Regions from separate parts of the Anoxybacillus sp. B2M1 genome, predicted to be linked through region 3. Evidence: a T-box and tRNA genes for the amino acid it is inferred to sense, from the RefSeq annotation. Region 3 holds a T-box; the other regions hold tRNA genes.
What was found. A T-box is a leader RNA that pairs with one kind of tRNA and senses whether it is charged. The one in region 3 lies ahead of pheS (phenylalanine--tRNA ligase subunit alpha), so its partner is inferred to be a tRNA-Phe.
Positions count from the first base shown of each region.

Region 1: it encodes a tRNA-Phe, which carries the amino acid that the T-box ahead of pheS (phenylalanine--tRNA ligase subunit alpha) is inferred to sense. The anticodon was not compared.
Region 2: it encodes a tRNA-Phe, which carries the amino acid that the T-box ahead of pheS (phenylalanine--tRNA ligase subunit alpha) is inferred to sense. The anticodon was not compared.

Region 1 covers NZ_CP015435.1:188,079-195,495, forward strand. The annotation lists gene galT (UDP-glucose--hexose-1-phosphate uridylyltransferase) at 1-159, shown strand, start outside; gene GFC28_RS01020 (LacI family DNA-binding transcriptional regulator) at 172-1,191, shown strand; gene GFC28_RS01025 (Hsp20/alpha crystallin family protein) at 1,257-1,694, opposite strand; gene GFC28_RS01030 (GGDEF domain-containing protein) at 1,934-3,220, shown strand; gene GFC28_RS01035 (putative bifunctional diguanylate cyclase/phosphodiesterase) at 3,243-3,902, shown strand; gene GFC28_RS01040 (EAL domain-containing protein) at 4,216-4,458, shown strand; gene GFC28_RS01045 (hypothetical protein) at 4,503-4,784, opposite strand; tRNA gene GFC28_RS01050 (tRNA-Gly) at 5,066-5,137, shown strand; tRNA gene GFC28_RS01055 (tRNA-Pro) at 5,188-5,264, shown strand; tRNA gene GFC28_RS01060 (tRNA-Ala) at 5,276-5,348, shown strand; tRNA gene GFC28_RS01065 (tRNA-Ser) at 5,355-5,444, shown strand; tRNA gene GFC28_RS01070 (tRNA-Phe) at 5,718-5,790, shown strand; tRNA gene GFC28_RS01075 (tRNA-Tyr) at 5,803-5,887, shown strand; tRNA gene GFC28_RS01080 (tRNA-Trp) at 5,891-5,964, shown strand; tRNA gene GFC28_RS01085 (tRNA-His) at 5,975-6,047, shown strand; tRNA gene GFC28_RS01090 (tRNA-Gln) at 6,070-6,144, shown strand; tRNA gene GFC28_RS01095 (tRNA-Gly) at 6,148-6,219, shown strand; tRNA gene GFC28_RS01100 (tRNA-Cys) at 6,225-6,295, shown strand; tRNA gene GFC28_RS19100 (tRNA-Arg) at 6,301-6,398, shown strand; tRNA gene GFC28_RS01105 (tRNA-Arg) at 6,497-6,570, shown strand; gene GFC28_RS01110 (flavin monoamine oxidase family protein) at 6,791-7,417, opposite strand, start outside.
Region 2 covers NZ_CP015435.1:3,253,296-3,260,712, forward strand. The annotation lists rRNA gene GFC28_RS15830 (23S ribosomal RNA) at 1-1,405, shown strand, start outside; rRNA gene rrf (5S ribosomal RNA) at 1,786-1,902, shown strand; tRNA gene GFC28_RS15840 (tRNA-Asn) at 2,065-2,139, shown strand; tRNA gene GFC28_RS15845 (tRNA-Ser) at 2,144-2,234, shown strand; tRNA gene GFC28_RS15850 (tRNA-Glu) at 2,249-2,320, shown strand; tRNA gene GFC28_RS15855 (tRNA-Val) at 2,327-2,402, shown strand; tRNA gene GFC28_RS15860 (tRNA-Met) at 2,440-2,516, shown strand; tRNA gene GFC28_RS15865 (tRNA-Asp) at 2,529-2,604, shown strand; tRNA gene GFC28_RS15870 (tRNA-Phe) at 2,617-2,692, shown strand; tRNA gene GFC28_RS15875 (tRNA-Thr) at 2,860-2,932, shown strand; tRNA gene GFC28_RS15880 (tRNA-His) at 2,952-3,027, shown strand; tRNA gene GFC28_RS15885 (tRNA-Gly) at 3,233-3,303, shown strand; tRNA gene GFC28_RS15890 (tRNA-Ile) at 3,311-3,384, shown strand; tRNA gene GFC28_RS15895 (tRNA-Asn) at 3,652-3,726, shown strand; tRNA gene GFC28_RS15900 (tRNA-Ser) at 3,729-3,821, shown strand; tRNA gene GFC28_RS15905 (tRNA-Glu) at 3,835-3,906, shown strand; gene GFC28_RS15910 (cation diffusion facilitator family transporter) at 4,195-5,169, opposite strand; gene glgB (1,4-alpha-glucan branching enzyme) at 5,873-7,417, shown strand, end outside.
Region 3 covers NZ_CP015435.1:3,431,869-3,439,285, forward strand. The annotation lists gene GFC28_RS16695 (M42 family metallopeptidase) at 1-668, shown strand, start outside; gene GFC28_RS16700 (class I SAM-dependent methyltransferase) at 800-1,576, shown strand; gene GFC28_RS16705 (hypothetical protein) at 1,603-1,938, shown strand; gene sspI (small acid-soluble spore protein SspI) at 2,626-2,835, opposite strand; gene GFC28_RS16715 (TrmH family RNA methyltransferase) at 2,932-3,687, shown strand; gene GFC28_RS16720 (hypothetical protein) at 3,735-4,055, shown strand; T-box leader at 4,140-4,374, shown strand; gene pheS (phenylalanine--tRNA ligase subunit alpha) at 4,418-5,452, shown strand; gene pheT (phenylalanine--tRNA ligase subunit beta) at 5,468-7,417, shown strand, end outside.

The DNA of each region.
Region 1 (7,417 bases), 580 kb from region 3:
GAGGAAAATGTGGAAGAGATGTTGCGCTATGAAGTCGGACAACGCTTTATTGTCGTGCTTGAACATGCGGGCGTGTTTAAACGGACGGAAGAAGGAAAGCGGGCGTTCCGGATGTTTTTGCGGAGGGTAGCAGAACAGGCGCATGTGGAAAGGAAGTGACATGTTTCATCCATGGCGACATTAAAAGAAATCGCAGAAAAAGCGGGAGTGTCGGTAGCGACCGTATCACGCGTATTAAATTATGATCCAACGCTCTCTGTGTCAGAAGAAACGAGAAAGCGAATTTTTGAAATCGCACAAGAGCTAAATTATAAAACGATGCGTGAGCGCAGCCAACAAACGGCGAAAGAACGGTTGCGATTCGGCCTTGTCCATTGGTACTCTGAAGCTCAGGAATTAGGTGATCCTTATTATATGGCGATTCGCTTAGGGGTGGAAAAAGAATGTTTTCATCGCCAAATTGAACTTGTGAAATTGTTTAAGCAGGACGGTTCCTATGAGTCCGAATGGCTCTCAGGGCTCGATGGCATCATCGCGATCGGAAAATTCGGCCCAAAAGATATTGAGGTGTTTTCATCAAGCGCGGAACAAATAGTGTTTGTCGATTTTGCGCCTGATGAAAAGCGGTTTGATTCCGTTGTCGCCGATTTTCGCCAATCGATGATTGGCGTGCTCGATTACCTTCTCTCTCTTGGTCATAAACGTATTGGCTACATCGGCGGCCGGGAGTATATCGATGGAAAGACACCGATTAACGATGAACGGGAAGCGACGTTTTATGAATATTTATATGTAAAAGGAATCTATCGTCCGGATTATGTATTCACTGGACGCTTTACGGCGGAAGATGGATACATGCTGATGAAACAAGCGCTAGAGAGAAATGATCACCCGACTGCTTTTTTCATTGCTAGCGACTCGATGGCGATCGGCGCCTTGCGAGCATTGCATGAGGCGGGTGTTCGTGTTCCAGAAGAGATGTCAATAGTCGGCTTTAATGACATTCCCACATCAGCGTTTGTTCAGCCACCGCTGACAACCGTTAAAGTGCATACGGAGTTTATGGGGGAAACCGCTGTTGAACTGTTGGTTGAAAGGCTTTCCACCAAGCGGCATTTGTCAAAAAAAGTCGTCATCCCTACAGCCTTAGTTGTCCGTGAAAGTAGCGATGTTTGTATAAAAAAGGATTAATTTTATGTATATGGAAAAACAGGGTGTTCTTGATGCAGAACACCCTGTTCTTATAGACAAGCGGTTCAATGAAATTGAATATCGATTGATTTTCGTTGCTGATTATTTGTTTTCGGAACATGGATATTGAGAACGCCGTTTTTATAGGTTGCCCGAATTTGTTCAGCATCTGCGTCAGAAGGAAGCGGAATAGAACGGTGGAAGCGGCCGAAAAAACGCTCGCGCCGATGCATTTGTTCTTCCTTGACGGATTCGTCTCGTTGAATGGTTCCACTGATGTGGAGAGTTTGCTGATGAACATCGATATGAACATCTTCCTTTCGTTCGAGCCCTGGAAGATCACAGGAAATCATATATTCCTTATCGTTTTCATGCATATCAACGCGCGGCATCATTGCTTCGCTATCAGGAAATAATGATGAAAAATCACGAGTGAATAAACGATTGAAATCGCGCCGCATCGTTTCGAAATGGCGAAATGGATCATAAGGCACTAACGGCATTAGTAATTCCTCCTTTTTTCTTCATGTCGACATATAGTATTTTTCTCTGCTTATTTTTTATACGATGTGATCATTCATCCAGCTGCATTTCTAGAAGCGACATATGATAGAAAAGAAAGGAGGATGAAATAGATGGAAAATAAATGGAGATGGACGTCCTTTAGCTTGATCTATCTTGCACTTTACTATTGCTGTCTTTTTTTCATTCGCCATCCCATTGTTCACGCCTTGGTTGCTCTATGTGGCACATCTGTCGTTTTGATATGGATCTGGCTAGCGTATTGCGGCCGAAACAGCGGCTATTTTGGTTGCTGCTGTTGGCCAGTCTGTCGACTTATTGGATTCGTGAAAGTATTTTGTTGTATGAAACGGCTGCTACACAGACGGAATGGTTTCTATGGCAAGCTAATGGATTGGATGAAATTTCTATCATTTTGTATTTTATCGCGCTTCTATCTTTGGCGGCGGCGAACGAAACTAGAGTGCATTTATTTCAGCAACTGCTCGATGTGTTGATTATCGTTTCCGTTGGGGCGTTAGTAGACTCGATTGGTTTGAATCGGCTATTCTCTCTTTCGTATTTATCCGTTTCCCACCTTTTTATGTTCTCTAGTATTTTTCTGTTAGAATTAGCGACTGCATATGTATTGGGGATTTTCCTTTTTTCTTCTAGTTCAGCGGCAAAACCTGTTTTGGCCTGGCATATAGCAGGGGCTATCCTTTTGATAGCAGCGGATGGAACGGATCGAGCAAGGACGCTGTTATTCGCTTATTCCTCTCCAAGCCATTCTTTAGATTTTCTTATTTTTGCCGGTTTATTGATGATGGGGCTGTCAGCTGTATTTGCTGATAGGGAGATTTTTCTGTGCTTAAAAAAGCAAAAAAGTCTCTTGTCATTTAAAGTTCTGTTCTTATATATGGCGTTTATTCCTTCGATTTTTTTCTCCATTTTGCATGAAGAAGCGCGTGAGGCTAGAGAGATCGCTGTGATTTTTATGGCTATTGGCGTCTTTGTCATAATGCGGCTGGCTGTTGCTTTGTATGAGAGTACGCGATTATTTAGGAACATGCAGCTTTTAAGCAGAGGGCTGGAGCAAAAGCTGGTCAATCAGACAACGGAATCAGAAAGAAAGACCGAAGAATTGCTTTATTTAGCGAGGCATGATTGTTTAACACGCCTGTTTAATCGAAGTGCGTTTATTGCGGCGCTTGAGCAGGCGCTTCAGGAGGCGAAGCAACGGCATCATTTGCTCGCTGTTATATTCATTGATTTAGATCGTTTTAAGCAGGTAAATCATTATTTTGGCCAGCGAGCGGGGGATGCTCTTATGGAGAAAATGACAGAATGGTTAAAGCAGTCACTTCGACAAACAGATGTCATCGGGCGACAGGGAGGGGATGAATTCGCCTTAATTGTTTCGCCGGTGTATAAGCTCCAACAGCTTCGTTCGATCGTTGAATCGATTTTATCTGTTTCTCAACAGCCTTTGCCGGTTAACGATCTGGAAATGCGTGTTTCTATATGATGGAGAAACAGGAGAATCACTGATGAAAAAGGCAGACATTGCGTTATCTCGCGCTAAAGAACAAGGAAAGAACCAATATCAATTTTTTAATGGCAAAATGGATCAAGGAATCATGCAAAAAACAATAATTGAAACAGCGATCTATCAGGCCATTAAACAGAGGGAATTTACTCTTTTTTATCAACCGCAATTTGATATCGCTACAGGTCAAATAATAGGCATGGAGGCGCTGATTCGTTGGCATCATCCGCAAATGGGCTTGATTCCTCCGCATATGTTTATTCCTGTTGCAGAAGAAACGGGGCAGATTATCGCCATTGGCGAGTGGGTGATGGAAGAAGCGTGCCGGCAAGTGAAGCAATGGAATGAGCAGACAGGACGAGCGCTCAGAATCAGTGTCAATATCTCGCCTAAGCAGTTTTTACAGGAAAAGCTGGTTGAACAGATTACGGCCATTTTGAAGAAAACAAATTTGACAGCAGACAGCGTGGATCTGGAAATCACAGAAGGCGTGGCCATTTTTAATGAGCAACACACGATTCAAAAGCTTAAACAGCTGAAAGCGTTAGGAGTTCATATTTCCATTGATGATTTTGGAACCGGTTATAGCTCTCTTAGCTATTTGCGTAAATTTCCGATTCATCGTTTAACATTCTTCAGTCGAGAAGTCTCCCACTTCTAAATCTTGCGAAGCTTGATGAAAGTGGGAGATGAATCGACTTCGGACAAGGACAGGCTTTTGCCTGTTCAATTGTCTGACCCTGTGGTAAAATAAACCTATGTCGTTCTTTCATAACTGGATATAGGAGGTTGCATGGAGAAAATAAAATGCGAAAACCAAGCGGATCCTTCCATGCGTAAAATATCCAAGGTACAAAAGAACTCCGAATTGTCGGACATCTAGGGTTGGAACGACCCGAAGTCACGCTCAGGGAGACGAAAGGCGGCTTTCGTCGTGGAACTGAGAAGCTCCCACTTCAAGCTTTAGCTAAGTGGTGAGTAGTTCACAGATCGCCAAAGTATTTATTGATGGAATTGCGCAAACGGAGGAAGATCAAGCGATTGTCGCTTCCGTTATCGGTTTAGCGAAAAATTTGAAGTTGCGCGTGATTGCTGAAGGCGTGGAAACATTTCAACAGCTGCAAATTCTTCGTTCCCTTCATTGTGATGAAATTCAAGGATATGTTCTGGGAAAACCGTTAGCAAAGGAAGAATTTGAAAAAGGGTATTTAAAATAGCCTCCCTAAACAAAGGAAAGAGGGAGGCGATAGGTTGTCTAAGGCTATCGCTGAACGTATTCCATCACGTCTAAATGGAGTTCAATAAGCGCCAATTTTGTTTCATTGGCTAACGGCGAAGCCATAATGCGTTTAACAGCATAATGGAATTTTACCTCTGGAGCTTGACGAACGCGTGGATGAGTCATTTCATCTCTCAGCTCTTTTTCAATCGCTTCATGAATGAGCGCCTTACATCTTTCCTCTGTCAGCTCTTCCTCTTTGTTGAGCGAGCGATTGGACCAAAGTGACCGATAAGCTTCAAACAAATGCATAAATGCAGCCATAGAGATCCCCCTCTGTTGCGCAAAAGTACAAAATTCATTATACAACGATTGTATGATAAAATCATAAAAACAGATTATTCCGAATGTGGATGGCTCTAAGGCGTTAATTTAGGCAACGGCTAGATAACGATGTTTTTGACCAAAGTATATTGACAAATTATTTGTATCGATATAGAATGAAAATCGTCGCTATTTAGATATAGATAGTGATGGCTTGAAAAAATCATATTGACAATCTCACTTGTTTTATTATAATAATACTTGCTTACGTTTTTAAACACGCGGAAGTAGTTCAGTGGTAGAACACCACCTTGCCAAGGTGGGGGTCGCGGGTTCGAGTCCCGTCTTCCGCTTCAAAAGGATCTTTGTAATCGGTGCTCATGTGTGAATGGTTGCTTTAGAGCGGGAAGTAGCTCAGCTTGGTAGAGCACATGGTTCGGGTCCATGAGGTCGCAGGTTCAAATCCTGTCTTCCCGACCAGTTTCATTTTTGGGGCCTTAGCTCAGCTGGGAGAGCGCCTGCTTTGCACGCAGGAGGTCATCGGTTCGATCCCGATAGGCTCCATCGAATGGAGGAGTACCCAAGTCTGGCTGAAGGGGTCGGTTTCGAAAACCGATAGGGGTGTCACAGCCCGCGGGGGTTCGAATCCCTCCTCCTCCGTCCTATACATATCGCATGATTAGATGTCATACATATACGTGATAGCGGAATCACAGACGTTTTATTGAAATAATTTTAAAGATATACATATGTTTAACTGTTTTCGGTGAATTCGCTTTGTTGTATAGGAAAGCAAAGGGGATTTATGGTCAATTGGTCTGGAATGTGCGATCAATGACCCGTCGCTGATGTCATATTGACAAAATAGTCGTTGTGCACCGTATTTTAATGTACGGATGCGAATAAACATCCAACCAATGTACATCGTATCATGGCTCGATAGCTCAGTCGGTAGAGCAAAGGACTGAAAATCCTTGTGTCGGCGGTTCGATTCCGTCTCGAGCCATTTTTTATAGCTGGAGGGGTAGCGAAGTGGCCAAACGCGGCGGACTGTAAATCCGCTCCCTGTGGGTTCGGCGGTTCGAATCCGTCCCCCTCCACCAGTTAGGGGCATAGTTTAATGGTAGAACAGAGGTCTCCAAAACCTCCGGTGTGGGTTCGATTCCTACTGCCCCTGCCATTTTAGTATGGCGGCTATGGCGAAGTGGTTAACGCACCAGATTGTGGCTCTGGCATTCGTGGGTTCGATTCCCACTAGTCGCCCCTTGATGAATATGGAGAGGATTGGGGTATAGCCAAGCGGTAAGGCAACGGACTTTGACTCCGTGATGCGTTGGTTCGAATCCAGCTACCCCAGCCAAATGCGGAAGTAGTTCAGTGGTAGAACACCACCTTGCCAAGGTGGGGGTCGCGGGTTCGAGTCCCGTCTTCCGCTTTGATGGCGGCATAGCCAAGTGGTAAGGCAGAGGTCTGCAAAACCTTTACCCCCGGTTCGAATCCGGGTGCCGCCTTTGTTGCGAGTGTAGTTTAGTGGCAAAACTTCAGCTACGAGCGATGCGTCATTGAATATGTGACGAGTTGCTGATGTCGTGGGTTCGAGTCCCGTCACCCGCTTGTGGCGGTCCAATGGATCGACGAACCGTCTCATTGCTCTGTTTTTCGAACCAATGAAAGAGGCATAGCAAATTGCTTGCGACAGAAATGAGGATGATGTCCCAGTAGCTCAGTAGGATAGAGCAGCGGCCTTCTAAGCCGTCGGTCGGGAGTTCGAGTCTCTCCTGGGACGCTGAAAAAAGGGGTTTCCTATAAAAGGAAGCACCTTTTTTTCATGAGCAAAAGCAGCTCTTTTGCTTCAGGTTAGTTCGATGGGTCTTTTGTAGTTGTTCCTTTAGATAGGTCTGAGTTCTGAAATCGTACCATGTTGAGCGATTTGAAGGGAAGCCGTATTTTTATTGAAGCTGTAGTTTGCGCGTTGGATCATTGGTTGCTTCTATATGGCCCCCTGATTATTTTAGCGTGGTTTGCGCTTCAAGGTAGGATTTTGGCACTTTATGGACTTCGTATGCTGTACAAATTCCCGACTCAATCGCCCCTTGGATCCACCCGTGAACCGTTGAAGCGTGTTCTCCTGCAAAATAGACTCTTCCTTCGGGAGAACCGATATATTGCGAAAGCTCAGTGACTTGCTCGGGCTTAAACATCGTAAACGCCCCTCCAGAATACGGATAACGAACCCAACTATGGCTAATTCCTGTTTCGAACTCATGATAAACCTGCTGTCCATGAATAACAGCCAAGTTTTTAAGGGTATACTCTAGCCGATTTTCATCACTTAAACTATCCCATGGTATCGTATCGTCTTCCCATGTGTAGCTGGCCAGTACAACTCCTGGACCAGAGCTTCCCAGTCCGTGGCTTGGATATTGAGTATAAGTAATTGGAAGATCAGAGATAGTTCGACCGCCAAACATTCCTTCTTTTTCCCAGAAACGATGTTTAAATTGAATACCAGTTTTCGTGGAACCGACATAGTGAAGCTCGCGAATCGCTTTCCACTTGTTTTGGGAAAAAGAGTTTCTTGGCTCGATCTCTACAAATTGTAAAATCGAAAATGGAATGGTCACAATGACGAG
Region 2 (7,417 bases), 180 kb from region 3:
GCTGCCAGATAGGCAAATCCGTCTGGCGTCCAGGCTAAGCCGTGATGGCGAGGGAATCCAAGTACCGAAGTCCCTGATCCTCCACTGCCAAGAAAAGCCTCTAGCGAGGTGAGAGGTGCCCGTACCGCAAACCGACACAGGTAGGCGAGGAGAGAATCCTAAGGTGCGCGGGAGAACTCTCGTTAAGGAACTCGGCAAAATGACCCCGTAACTTCGGGAGAAGGGGTGCTCTCTTGGGTGTTGAGCCCGAGAGAGCCGCAGTGAAAAGGCCCAAGCGACTGTTTAACAAAAACACAGGTCTCTGCGAAGCCGAAAGGCGAAGTATAGGGGCTGACACCTGCCCGGTGCTGGAAGGTTAAGGGGAGCGCTTAGCTCAAAGCGAAGGTGCGAACCGAAGCCCCAGTAAACGGCGGCCGTAACTATAACGGTCCTAAGGTAGCGAAATTCCTTGTCGGGTAAGTTCCGACCCGCACGAAAGGTGTAACGACTTGGGCACTGTCTCAACGAGAGACCCGGTGAAATTATAGTACCTGTGAAGATGCAGGTTACCCGCGACAGGACGGAAAGACCCCGTGGAGCTTTACTGCAGCCTGATATTGAATTTTGGTACGTCATGTACAGGATAGGTGGGAGACAGAGAAGCCAGGACGCCAGTCTTGGCGGAGTCGCCCTTGGGATACCACCCTTGTCGTACTGAAGTTCTAACCCGCACCCCTGATCGGGGTGGGAGACCGTGTCAGGTGGGCAGTTTGACTGGGGCGGTCGCCTCCCAAAGAGTAACGGAGGCGCCCAAAGGTTCCCTCAGAATGGTTGGAAATCATTCGTAGAGTGTAAAGGCAGAAGGGAGCTTGACTGCGAGACCTACAAGTCGAGCAGGGACGAAAGTCGGGCTTAGTGATCCGGTGGTTCCGCATGGAAGGGCCATCGCTCAACGGATAAAAGCTACCCCGGGGATAACAGGCTTATCTCCCCCAAGAGTCCACATCGACGGGGAGGTTTGGCACCTCGATGTCGGCTCATCGCATCCTGGGGCTGTAGTCGGTCCCAAGGGTTGGGCTGTTCGCCCATTAAAGCGGTACGCGAGCTGGGTTCAGAACGTCGTGAGACAGTTCGGTCCCTATCCGTCGCGGGCGCAGGAAATTTGAGAGGAGCTGTCCTTAGTACGAGAGGACCGGGATGGACGCACCGCTGGTGTACCAGTTGTCCTGCCAAGGGCACCGCTGGGTAGCTATGTGCGGAAGGGATAAGCGCTGAAAGCATCTAAGCGTGAAGCCCCCCTCAAGATGAGATTTCCCATTGCATAAGCAAGTAAGATCCCTCGAAGATGACGAGGTAGATAGGTCCGAGGTGGAAGCGTGGCGACACGTGCAGCTGACGGATACTAATCGATCGAGGACTTAACCAATACGAAAAGGGGAGCAAGCTCGCTTGCATCCATAGGGCGTTCAAGCTTCTGACGGACAAGTCAGGAGACTTGGACAGAAGAAGCGGAAACGACCGTAGGATGCAGCTTGCGGAACTAGACAATACGAAAAGTGGAAGCGAGCGCTTAGCGCCGGAAGGAAAATGTTCTTCCGACGAGACATGCTTGCATGTCGATGGAGGAAGGTGATTTTCCACGAGGCGCTGCGAGCTGGAACTAGACAATACGAAAAGTGGAGCAAGACATCAAGAAAAGCATCGCCTATCCTTTCTGATCTGTTATCTAGTTTTGAAGGAACCAAAAAGTTCTTGACATGGGCGAAATGCTCGTTATAATAATACTTGTCTGTTTGAAATAACAAGCCTAGTGGCGATGGCGGAGAGGTCACACCCGTTCTCATCCCGAACACGGAAGTTAAGCTCTCCAGCGCCGATGGTAGTTGGGGCTAACGCCCCTGCAAGAGTAGGACGTTGCTAGGCTTTATATTAAACATATTCCGCAATCGCTCAGCGACGAGCATTTCCTCTCTGAGCAAACAGCGAGTTGCCTCGACGCATTGTGCTTCTTCGAATGTCTTGAAGAGGAAGAGGCAGTAGAAAAATACAAATAATGATTCGTTAGTTTTTGTGTTTATCTACTATTCCGCAATAGCTCAGCGGTAGAGCAACCGGCTGTTAACCGGTAGGTCGTAGGTTCGAATCCTACTTGCGGAGCCATTTTGGAGAGCTGTCCGAGTGGTCGAAGGAGCACGATTGGAAATCGTGTAGACGTTAACAGCGTCTCAAGGGTTCGAATCCCTTGCTCTCCGCCACTATTTCATGTAATGGCCCGTTGGTCAAGTGGTTAAGACACCGCCCTTTCACGGCGGTAACACGGGTTCGAATCCCGTACGGGTCACTTTTGGGAGGATTAGCTCAGCTGGGAGAGCACTTGCCTTACAAGCAAGGGGTCGGCGGTTCGATCCCGTCATCCTCCACCATACATACTATTGATTGAAAAAAATATAATTTTGTCATCGCGGGGTGGAGCAGCCTGGTAGCTCGTCGGGCTCATAACCCGAAGGTCGCAGGTTCAAATCCTGCCCCCGCAACCAAATAAAACGGTTGGTCCCGTAGTGTAGTGGTTAACATGCCTGCCTGTCACGCAGGAGATCGCGGGTTCGAGTCCCGTCGGGACCGCCATAGAATATGTATGGCTCGGTAGCTCAGTCGGTAGAGCAAAGGACTGAAAATCCTTGTGTCGGCGGTTCGATTCCGTCCCGAGCCACCATTTATTTTATCCAATGCATCTATGAATGCCGGCTTAGCTCAATTGGTAGAGACGAGCGAAGCATCGGTGAAATGACTGCGAGTTGCCTCGACGCATTGGACATCTTGAAATGTCTTGAAGAGGAAGAGGCACAGAACATGTGTTTTATGGTTAGTTCTATAGATAAAGCCGGCTTAGCTCAATTGGTAGAGCAACTGACTTGTAATCAGTAGGTTGCGGGTTCAAGTCCTGCAGCCGGCATCGATTTATTAAAGTAATGGCGGCTATGGCGAAGTGGTTAACGCACCAGATTGTGGCTCTGGCATTCGTGGGTTCGATTCCCACTAGTCGCCCCATACATATTATCCCAAGACATTTGTGATAAAAGATTTGATAATCGCGCGGATGTAGTTTAATGGTAAAACCTCAGCCACGAGCGATACATCATTGAATAGGCGACGAGTTGCCTCGACGCACAAAGCATCTTAGAATGAACTGGTAGAGGAAGAGGCATGGTATATCGGGACACTAGAAATTTGTAATAAAAAATTTGATAATTATGCGGGTGTAGTTTAGTGGTAAAACCTCAGCCTTCCAAGCTGATGTCGTGGGTTCGATTCCCATCACCCGCTTGTATACGGGCCTATAGCTCAGCTGGTTAGAGCGCACGCCTGATAAGCGTGAGGTCGGTGGTTCAAGTCCACTTAGGCCCATCTTTCTTTTTGTAAAGCGTTTTCTTTGCATAAAGTTTGGTGACATGTGTTGCCCATCTATAGGTGTTCTGTGAATTTCTTCTATAACATTGGTCAGTTAGCTTTTGTTTTCATCTACTATTCCGCAATCGCTCAGCGACGAGCATTTCCTCTCTGAGCAAACAGCGAGTTGCCTCGACGCATTGTACTTCTTCGAATGTCTTGAAGAGGAAGAGGCAGTAGAAAAATACGAATAATGATTCGTTAGTTTTTGTGTTTATCCACTATTCCGCAATAGCTCAGCGGTAGAGCAACCGGCTGTTAACCGGTAGGTCGTAGGTTCGAATCCTACTTGCGGAGCCATTGGAGAAGTACCCAAGTGGCTGAAGGGGACGGTTTGCTAAACCGTTAGGTCGCGTTTTTGCGGCGCGCGGGTTCAAATCCCGCCTTCTCCGCCACTGCTGAATGCAAGGCCCGTTGGTCAAGTGGTTAAGACACCGCCCTTTCACGGCGGTAACACGGGTTCGAATCCCGTACGGGTCATAAGTAAAAACCCTATGCACGAGAGCATAGGGTTTTTACTTTACTATAAAGTTAACATGATAAACTACATCATACGCCTCAAAAATATTCGTCCTTCCAATTATTTTAGAGAAAAAATTTATAAAAAAACTTGATCTATATAATATTGTGCATTTCTGTTTTTGATTATTCCGAATTTTTAACTTGACAAAATGTCAAATGTAAATGAATAATAAATACAAAGAAAGGCCGACCATAAAAACAGATAGGTCGGCATAATTTTTCTACTCATGTTCATATTCCCTAAACTCAAAATGATTGGTTAGGGCTACTCGGCTTTTTTGATGCTTTGTTTTTTTGCCGAAGGAATTTTTCTCCGTACTCTCCATGATCATGAAAGTAAGCATGTTCAATTTGAATCGTGGAATGTTTAATTCCATATTTCCTTTCCAGCATTTCATTAATGGCTAAAATAACACAGAATGGCTGAATGTGTTCATTGATAAATACGTGAGCAGTTAAGGAATAATGGTCGGAAGAAATCGCCCAAATGTGCATGTCATGTACATCTTCTACCCCTTTAATACCGCTAATGTCAGAGCGTATTTGTTCAAGATCAAACTGCGATGGAACAGAATCCATAAGAATAAAGTACGATTCGCGGATGATTTTTGCTCCTCCTGTAAAAATAATTCCTCCTATAATCATACTAATCAATGGATCTATTAAGGCAAATTCCGTGAAATAGATGATAATAGCTGAAGCGATAACTCCGATTGAACTCAAAAGATCGCCGATAAAATGCCATAAAGCGCTTTTCACATTTAAATTTTCCTCTTCTTTTGTGCTTCTGCTAAGGACGATTGTTAAGATAAGATTAACGATCAGCCCAATTGTAGCAATTGTAAGCATCAGCTGAAAATGAACAGGCTCAGGATGAATGAACCGTCGAATTCCTTCGATAAAGATGCCAATAGCAATCATTGCAAGTGTCAATCCGTTTAAAAAGGAAGCAATAATCTCAAATCGCAAATATCCAAACGTAAATGTTTTATTAGGCTGCCGCGATGCGAGATACAGAGCAACCATACTCAAAATGAGCGCCAGCACATCTGAGGCCATATGTGCTGAATCAGAAAGAAGTGCAAGCGAATTAGATAAAACTCCGCCAATGACTTCAACAAGGGCAAAAAACAGCGTGAGGGAAAGGGTAATCCATAATGTTCGTTTTGATTTGTTTTGTTCTTTGACATGAGGCAGGTGATGATAGTCAGAGTAACTCATAGCACACCTCTTTTTTATAATAATTATCATTAGATATTTATTATAAATTATATGCCGTAAACAAGCAATTTGCAAATCATAGCTTTGTACCATTTTTGAAAGCTTCTTATCTTAATCTTTCATAATATAGCCGCTTGTTCTCCGAGAGTGGCAAATGCCTTATTGTGTCCATCCTATAAGAGAGAGGGCATATAGCTGGAAATTGCGCGAGATAAGGGAATGTTTATCAGTCAATCATAATAAATATAGCTTGAAGATTGAGCAAAGCGACTCTAGAAAAGAATATGACGGATGTGTGCACAGAGGTTTGTAGCCTATCTTTCATCACATAAACGCGTGGCAAAGCAACAAATTGTTCGTGAATCTAATGGTTTAGCCTGAAAAATAATATTGTTTGTGCATCCAATGATCGAAAAAGGAAAAGCAGAGGCCAAAGAGAAATTCTTCATCCTCTTTTTGTATGAAATTTCCTGGTGATAATTGTCACAAAATATAAACACATTTTATCAAGGAATTTATAAATCAATGTCGAATCTAATTAAATATGGATAAGCCAATAAATGAAGCAGTGTATGGCGTTGGACAATGGAAAAAAGAAGATGTTGGCTCAGAAGAAAAAAACAAACTGCTTCATATTCCATTTAACATGGAGCAATAGGATCGTAATGAAATATTGGCAAAATAAAAAAATTATAGTGAAAGGATGAGATGCTCGTTGATAGCAACAAATCCGACAGATTTTGAGGTTCATTTGTTTCATGAAGGAAGCTTATATAAAAGCTATAAAATGCTTGGCGCTCATATCGTAAGAAATGAAGGGGTGATTGGAACAAGATTTAGTGTATGGGCTCCTCATGCGCGTGCTGTGCGACTTGTAGGGAGCTTTAACAACTGGAACGGGAAAGATCACCCGCTTACCAAAATAAACGATCAAGGCGTATGGACCATATTTATCCCTGAAAATTTAGAGGGACACTTATATAAATATGAAATTTTTACGGAAAATGAGCAAGTACTCCTTAAAGCTGATCCATATGCATTTTATTCCGAACTTCGTCCTCGTACGGCCTCTATTGTATATTCATTAGATGGATATCATTGGAATGATAAAGCGTGGCAGCGAAAGAAACGCCGCAAACCAGCTTACGATCAACCGTTATTCATTTATGAAGTTCATTTAGGTTCGTGGAAAAAGAAGGAAGATGGAAGCTTTTACTCCTATCAAGAGCTAGCAGAAGAACTAATCCCTTATGTAGTGCAAAATGGGTTTACTCACATTGAACTGCTTCCCTTAATTGAGCATCCGCTCGATCGCTCATGGGGATATCAAGGAACAGGATATTATTCCGCTACAAGCCGCTATGGAACTCCACATGATTTCATGTTTTTTATTGATCAGTGCCATCAAGCTGGAATAGGAGTGATTTTAGACTGGGTCCCTGGTCATTTTTGTAAAGATGCACATGGCCTATACATGTTTGATGGAGCCCCGACATATGAATATGTCAATATACAGGATCGTGAGAATCCGGTGTGGGGGACAGCCAATTTTGATCTAGGGAAGCCTGAGGTTCGAAGCTTTCTCATCTCGAATGCATTATTTTGGATGGAATATTTCCATATTGACGGCTTTCGCGTTGATGCAGTAGCTAATATGCTTTATTGGCCCAACAGTCATGTCCTTCATAAAAACCCCTACGCCGTGGAATTTTTGCAGAAACTAAATGAAGCTGTCTTTTCCTATGATCCTTCATTGTTAATGATTGCTGAAGATTCTACAGATTGGCCGAAGGTGACTGCGCCGACTTATGAAGGAGGCTTAGGGTTTAATTATAAATGGAATATGGGCTGGATGAACGACATTCTGACCTATATGGAGGCGGCTCCCGAACATCGTAAATATCTGCATAATAAAGTTACTTTTTCCTTGGTATACGCATACTCAGAAAATTTTATTTTGCCCTTTTCCCATGATGAGGTAGTGCACGGAAAAAAATCATTATTAAATAAAATGCCTGGCGAATATGAGCAGAAATTTGCGCAACTGCGATTATTATATGGGTATTTAGTTACTCATCCTGGAAAAAAATTATTGTTTATGGGAGGGGAATTCGGCCAATTTGATGAATGGAAAGATTTGGAACAACTTGATTGGATGTTATTTGATTTTGAGATGCATAGAAAAATGAGTGTGTATGTGAAAGACTTAATAAAGTTTTACAAACGTCATAAGCCTCTTTATGAACTG
Region 3 (7,417 bases):
TCGATATCGGCGCATCTAGCCGCGATGAAGCGATGGAATGGGGGGTGCGCCCGGGTGATTCGATCGTTCCGTATTTTGAATTTACGGTCATGAATAATGAAAAAATGTTGCTTGCGAAAGCGTGGGACAACCGTATTGGCTGTGCCATTGCCATTGATGTATTAAAGCAGCTGAAAGATGTCGAGCATCCGAACGTCGTTTATGGTGTTGGTACTGTTCAAGAAGAAGTCGGATTGCGCGGCGCGAAAACGTCGGCAAATTTCATTCAACCGGATATTGCGTTTGCTGTCGATGTCGGCATTGCTGGAGATACACCAGGTGTTTCGGAGAAAGAAGCGATGGGCAAACTCGGTGCTGGCCCGCATATCGTGCTATATGATGCGACGCTCGTGTCGCATAGAGGGTTGCGCGAGTTTGTCATTGATGTAGCAGAAGAATTAAATATCCCATACCATTTTGACGCGATGCCGGGCGGAGGAACGGATGCGGGCGCTATCCACCTGACGGCAAGCGGTGTTCCGGCGCTGACGATTGCCATCCCGACACGTTACATCCACTCGCATGCTGCGATGCTTCACCGCGACGATTATGAAAACACGGTGAAACTACTTGTCGAAGTGATTAAGCGCCTTGATGAAGCAAAAGTGAAAGAGATTACGTTTGATTGAGGAATAAACGGACTGTCATACGATGTAAGAAGAATGCTCCATTTCATACGATGGAGCATTTTTTGTTAAAAATGCTTGGAAATAATGGAAAGACGAACTCAATCCAATATGGGCTGTGAGGGGGAAAGTCAATGGCGTCTTTGAATGCATGGGATCCAAGTTTATATGATAAAAAGTTTCGTTTTGTTTCTGATCTCGGAAAAGGAGTCATTGAATGGCTGAATCCACAAGCAGGGGAGAGAATCCTTGATTTAGGTTGTGGCACGGGCGATTTGAGCTATGAAATTTCTAAATCAGGAGCCATTGTTGTCGGAATGGACGCATCTTCTGAAATGATTGCGAAAGCTCGTGAAAAGTATGAAGATATTTGCTTCATTGTAGACAACGGGGAGTCATTTCGAACAAGTGAGCTGTATGATGCAGTGTTTTCCAATGCAGCATTACATTGGATGAAAAATGTGGAGAAGGTGGTTGAATCCATTTTCCTGTCATTAAAGCCCAACGGAAAGTTTGTGGCTGAATTTGGTGGAAAAGGAAATATATCAGCGATTGTTCAAGCGATTCAAATGGTGCTAGCGCAGTACGCCGGAATTTATGAGAAGAGGAACCCGTGGTATTTTCCGAGCATTGGAGAGTATAGTGCGTTGCTTGAAAGGTATGGATTTCGCGTGTTGCACGCAATCCATTTTGACCGTCCAACTCCACTGGCTGATGGCGAACAAGGCCTTATCCACTGGCTTGATAGTTTTGCCGGCGATTTTTTTCTAGGAATCGATGTAGAAGAAAAGCTATTTCTCTATGAAAAAATAAAAGAATCACTAAAGCCTTATCTATGGAAGAGAGGAGAATGGGTGGCGGATTACAAGCGCATACGCATTGTCGCGGTGAAAGAACAGAAAGCCTTATGACCTTTTTAATTTTAAGGGAGGTGCCGATGATAAAAAAAGCGTGGCTATTCATCATGGCCTTTGTTATATTCATTGTTGCTTGTTCTCATCCAAAAGATGCGGAGAATCAACTTTCTGATAAAATACCTGTCACTATCAAAATCGTAGATCAAGACGGCCAATATTCTAAATTCTTGGTCCATGTCGTTTCAGAAGGATATCAAAACAAAAACATTGCTCATATTCCTCAAGTTCAATTGATGATTGTAAATAGTAAATCCCTTAAGTTGCATTTATATTCCGGCGTTACTTATACGTTTGAGGTTTCTCCTACTCACTACCGCACGATTGACGAGTATGTGAACTACTCACCACTTAGCTAAAGCTTGAAGTGGGAGCTTCTCAGTTCCACGACGAAAGCCGCCTTTCGTCTCCCTGAGCGTGACTTCGGGTCGTTCCAACCCTAGATGTCCGACAATTCGGAGTTCTTTTGTACCTTGGATATTTTACGCATGGAAGGATCAGCTTGGTTTTCGCATTTTATTTTCTCCATGCAACCTCCTATATCCAGTTATGAAAGAACGACATAGGTTTATTTTACCACAGGGTCAGACAATTGAACAGGCAAAAGCCTGTCCTTGTCCGAAGTCGATTCATCTCCCACTTTCATCAAGCTTCGCAAGATTTAGAAGTGGGAGACTTCTCGACTGAAGAATGTTAAAAAATAAAAAAGAGGGCGTAAAGGATAGCGAGAAAGAACGGTTACCAACGGGGAAAGCAACATTTACGCCTCATGCAAAAAATGTGTCATTAACCATTGATCTGAAATAGATAAACTGGATTATCAGCATTTGTCCCAAAATAGGCAGAGGATGAACCCGCTCGTCTTTGACTATTACAAAAATGGGAATGTTGTTTTGGAATCGTTCATGCGTTCCCATCTTTTCGTTCACAGATGCAACAACCGACATAAACAAAGACATCGACTTAAAAATCAGTCATAAAGAAAACGCCGTCCCGCTGCATCATTTGATGGAAAGCAGCGGGACGGACATTTTCGAGAGTCTGTTTTATTGTTTTACTGCCTGCTCAAGCGTCACTAGCATATCATTTTTTTGTTCCGGGGATGAGTGATTCCAAATCGCTTCAAACAAAACGCCAAGACCTGGCAAATATTTTTCCTCGCCGCGTTGGATCGCATCCATAATCGTATCTTCAAGCTGTTCTTTTGTATTGTTGGCTACATTGTGCATGACTGCATGCCGTAAATTTAGATCCAAATTCCTCACCTCGCTTTATGTATTACACATTTATTTTTGTCGTCGTTTTCGTTTATTATGTATAGTGACAGGCAAAAAAGAAAAGGAGAATGGAGATTGAAACGGATTGAATCGACAAAAAATCCGCAAGTAAAGCAGTGGAAGAAGCTGCTGACAAGAAAAGAACGAGACAAGACAGGGCTTTTTCTGATTGAAGGGTTCCATTTAGTGGAGGAAGCTTTAACAAGCGGTGTTTCGCTTGTTCAATTGATCGTTGAGGAAAGCAAGACCATTCCTTCAGAATGGAATGTGGCTCATATTCCAATTACAGTTGTTACAGAAGGAGTAATGTGGGAGATCAGCGATACGGAAACCCCGCAAGGAATTGCGGCCGTATGCAGGCAATTAAGCGATGAATCGCTTGATTGGAGCAAAGCGAAGCTGCTTCTTGTGGATGCGGTGCAAGATCCGGGGAATGTGGGGACGATGATTCGCACAGCTGATGCGGCCGGCGTGGATGCTGTGATTCTTGGAGAGGGATGTGTAGATGTGTACAATCCGAAAGTCATTCGCGCTACACAAGGTTCGCTTTTTCATTTGCCGATCATCCGCGGTTCCCTTAGCAAATGGATGCAAACGTTAAAGGAAAAAAATATTCCAATTTACGGGACATCTTTAGAAAATGGCGATGATTATCGAAAAGTACACGCTAGCGGTGCGTTTGCTCTTCTTGTCGGCAATGAAGGAAGCGGCGTCAGCAAGGAATGGCTTGAGCAGACGACGAAAAATTTGTACATTCCTATTCATGGACAAGCTGAATCACTGAACGTGGCAGTGGCCACCGGGATTTTGCTTTACCATTTGCGGGGATAAACGTAAAAGATACACTACTGAATGAATCCTAAAAGAAACGATTCCATATGGAAAAGCATTGTTCCATGCGGTTATTGAACGGCTCGATGTACAAAATGCCCGAAATGGAACAAATGAAGAGGGGCATTGCTCATTTGCAAGGAGAGGTGAAGCGGTTCAAAGAAGACGCCTCTGCGCAAAAAGAAGATGTGGCTATGTTAAAAAAGAGAGAGTTCCAGTTTAACATCATCCACCGAGAAGTCTTCCATTTCTTAACGAGGGGGAGATGGGGAGGTTCGTCAGAGGAACAAGCACGGCAAGTAGAGCGGCTTTCGGCTCACACAATGGAGCAAGAAGCTGATATAGTGGAATGGCGAAGCATGAGATAGTAATCGTATATGTTTGTTCGCTCAGCAGATAGTGGTTGCAACAGATGGATGGATTGCCTATAATATAAAAATAATGAAATAAGAAAAATAACGATGAAAGAGAAGAGTAGCTTGTCCCTCGCCATCCAGGGAGAAAACGCCGGAGACTGGGAGCGTTTTTATGGTAGAAGCAAGTGAATTCACCTCTGGAGTTGACGCTTGGACCATTTTGCTATTGCAAAATGTAAAGGCGTTCCGGCCATGGCCGTTATCGCAATGAAGTGAACAGCGCTTTTTCGCTGTTAACAAGGGTGGTACCGCGATTTCACTCGTCCCTTATGCAGGGGGCGAGTTTTTTATTTTTGCATAGAGGAGGTTTTTTCATGAAAGAACGTTTACAGCAGCTTCAGCAAGAGGCGCTTGAAAAAATTACGCAGGCGAATGACTTAAAAGCGCTCAATGAGGTGCGCGTAGCGTATCTCGGCAAAAAAGGACCGATTACCGAAGTGCTGCGCGGAATGGGAGCATTGTCTCCTGAGGAACGCCCAGTGATGGGGGCGCTTGTCAATGAGGTGCGTGAAGCGATCCAAACAGCAATCGAAGAAAAACAAGCAGAGCTTGAGCAACAGGAGGTCGAGAAAAAATTAGCAGCTGAAGCGATTGATGTAACGCTTCCAGGGCGCCCAGTGCGCCGAGGAAATCATCATCCTTTGACGCGCGTAATTGAAGAAATTGAAGATTTGTTTATCGGCATGGGGTATACGATTGCCGAAGGGCCAGAAGTCGAAAAAGACTATTACAACTTCGAGGCTCTCAATCTTCCGAAAGGTCATCCGGCGCGCGATATGCAAGATTCGTTCTATATTACAGAGGAAATTTTGCTGCGCACGCATACATCTCCGGTACAGGCGCGCACGATGGAGAAGCATCAAGGACGCGGTCCTGTGAAAATCATTTGCCCGGGGAAAGTATACCGACGGGACAACGACGATGCGACGCATTCACATCAGTTTACTCAAATTGAAGGGCTCGTTGTCGATGAGAACATCCGCATGAGCGATTTAAAAGGAACGCTGCGCGAGTTTGCCCGCAAGATGTTTGGCGAAGATCGCGACATTCGTTTTCGTCCAAGCTTTTTCCCGTTTACGGAGCCGTCTGTGGAAGTGGATGTCTCTTGCTTTAATTGTGGCGGCCATGGCTGTAACGTATGTAAAGGTACAGGCTGGATTGAAATTTTAGGGGCTGGAATGGTACATCCAAATGTATTAGAAATGGCCGGTTTTGATTCAAAAAAATATACCGGCTTTGCGTTCGGGATGGGGCCTGAACGCATCGCGATGCTGAAATACGGCATTGACGACATCCGCCATTTCTATCAAAACGATGTTCGTTTCTTGCAACAATTCAACCGGGTGTAAAGGGAGGTTTGATGGATGTTTGTTTCATATAAATGGCTGCAGGAATATGTTGATTTAACAGGAGTAACAGCAAAAGAATTAGCAGACCGCATCACGAAAAGCGGAATCGAAGTGGAAAGTGTTGAAGTGTTAAACAAAGGGGCGAAAGGCGTCGTGATCGGCCATGTCGTGGAGCGTGACCAGCATCCAAACGCCGATAAATTAAGCAAATGCCTCGTCGATGTTGGTGAGGGAGAACCGGTGCAAATCATTTGCGGCGCTCCGAATGTCGCTAAAGGACAAAAGGTAGCAGTCGCAAAGGTTGGCGCGGTATTGCCAGGCAATTTCAAAATTAAACGTGCGAAATTGCGCGGTGAAGAATCAAACGGAATGATTTGCTCATTGCAGGAGCTTGGCATCGAGCCGAAACTTGTGCCAAAAGAGTACGCTGACGGTATTTTTGTGTTTCCTAGCGATGCTCCGGTGGGAGCCGATGCGCTTGAACTGCTCCATTTGGATGATGAAGTGTTGGAGCTTGGTTTGACGCCGAACCGCGCGGATTGTTTAAGCATGATCGGTGTCGCTTATGAAGTGGCCGCGATTTTAGGCCGAAGCGTGAAGCTGCCTGAGAGGGGGGTTCATGAAAATCATGAAGATGTTCACCATTACATTTCTGTGCGCGTCGATGCACAAGAGGATAATCCTCTTTATGCCGGACGAATTGTGAAAAACGTCAAAATTGGCCCATCACCGCTTTGGATGCAAGCGCGCTTGATGGCGGCCGGCATTCGTCCACACAATAACGTTGTTGATATTACAAACTACATTTTGCTTGAGTACGGCCAACCGCTTCATGCTTTTGATTATGACCGCCTTGGCTCCAAAGAGATTGTCGTCCGCCGCGCGAAAGCGGGTGAAACAATGGTAACGCTAGACGATGTCAAACGAACATTAACCGACGATCATCTTGTTATTACGAACGGAAGCGAGCCAGTTGCGTTAGCCGGAGTGATGGGCGGCGCGAATTCCGAAGTGCAAAATAATACGAAGACGGTATTTATTGAATCGGCCTATTTTACAAGTCCGATTATCCGCCAAGCGGTAAAAGACCATGGCTTGCGCAGCGAAGCGAGCACGCGCTTTGAGAAAGGGATCGATCCAGCGCGTACGAAGGAAGCGCTGGACCGTGCGGCAGCGTTAATGGCGGAGTACGCAGGCGGTGAAGTGGTCGGTGGCGTAGTGGAAGCAAATACATGGCAGCTGAAAGAAGTGACGGTCACAATTACGCTTGATCGCATTAATCAAGTGCTTGGCACAGCGATTACGAAAGAAGAAGTGGCCCATATTTTGACGAACTTGCAATTTGCTTTCACGGAAGATAACCAAACGTTTACGGTAACTGTGCCATCACGGCGCCGCGATATCGCCATTGAAGAAGATATCATTGAAGAAGTGGCACGTCTGTACGGCTATGACAACTTGCCGGCCACTCTCCCAGTTGCTGAAGCCACTCCGGGCAAGCTGACCGCATATCAGGCGAAACGCCGCAAAGTGCGCCGTTATTTAGAAGATGCTGGCTTATTCCAAGCGATTACGTACTCGCTCACCAATGAGGCGAAGGCGACGATGTTTGCGCTTGAGGCTGCCGCGCCGATTCGTTTGGCCCTACCGATGAGCGAAGAGCGAAGTGTTCTGCGGCAGAGCCTGGTGCCTCATCTGTTAGAAGCAGCCAGCTATAACCGCGCTCGCCAAGTCGAAAACGTATCGTTATACGAGATCGGCTCTGTCTATTTGCCAAACAGCGAGAGCGAGTTGCCAAACGAAAAAGAACGTCTTGCTGGAGTGATGACAGGGGCGTGGCATGTGCACTTATGGCAAGGAGAGAAAAAAGCGGTTGATTTCTATGTAATCAAGGGGATTTTAGATGGATTGTTTGCGCTGTTAGGACTGGAAAACCATATCGAATATAAACAGACAAAGCGAGAG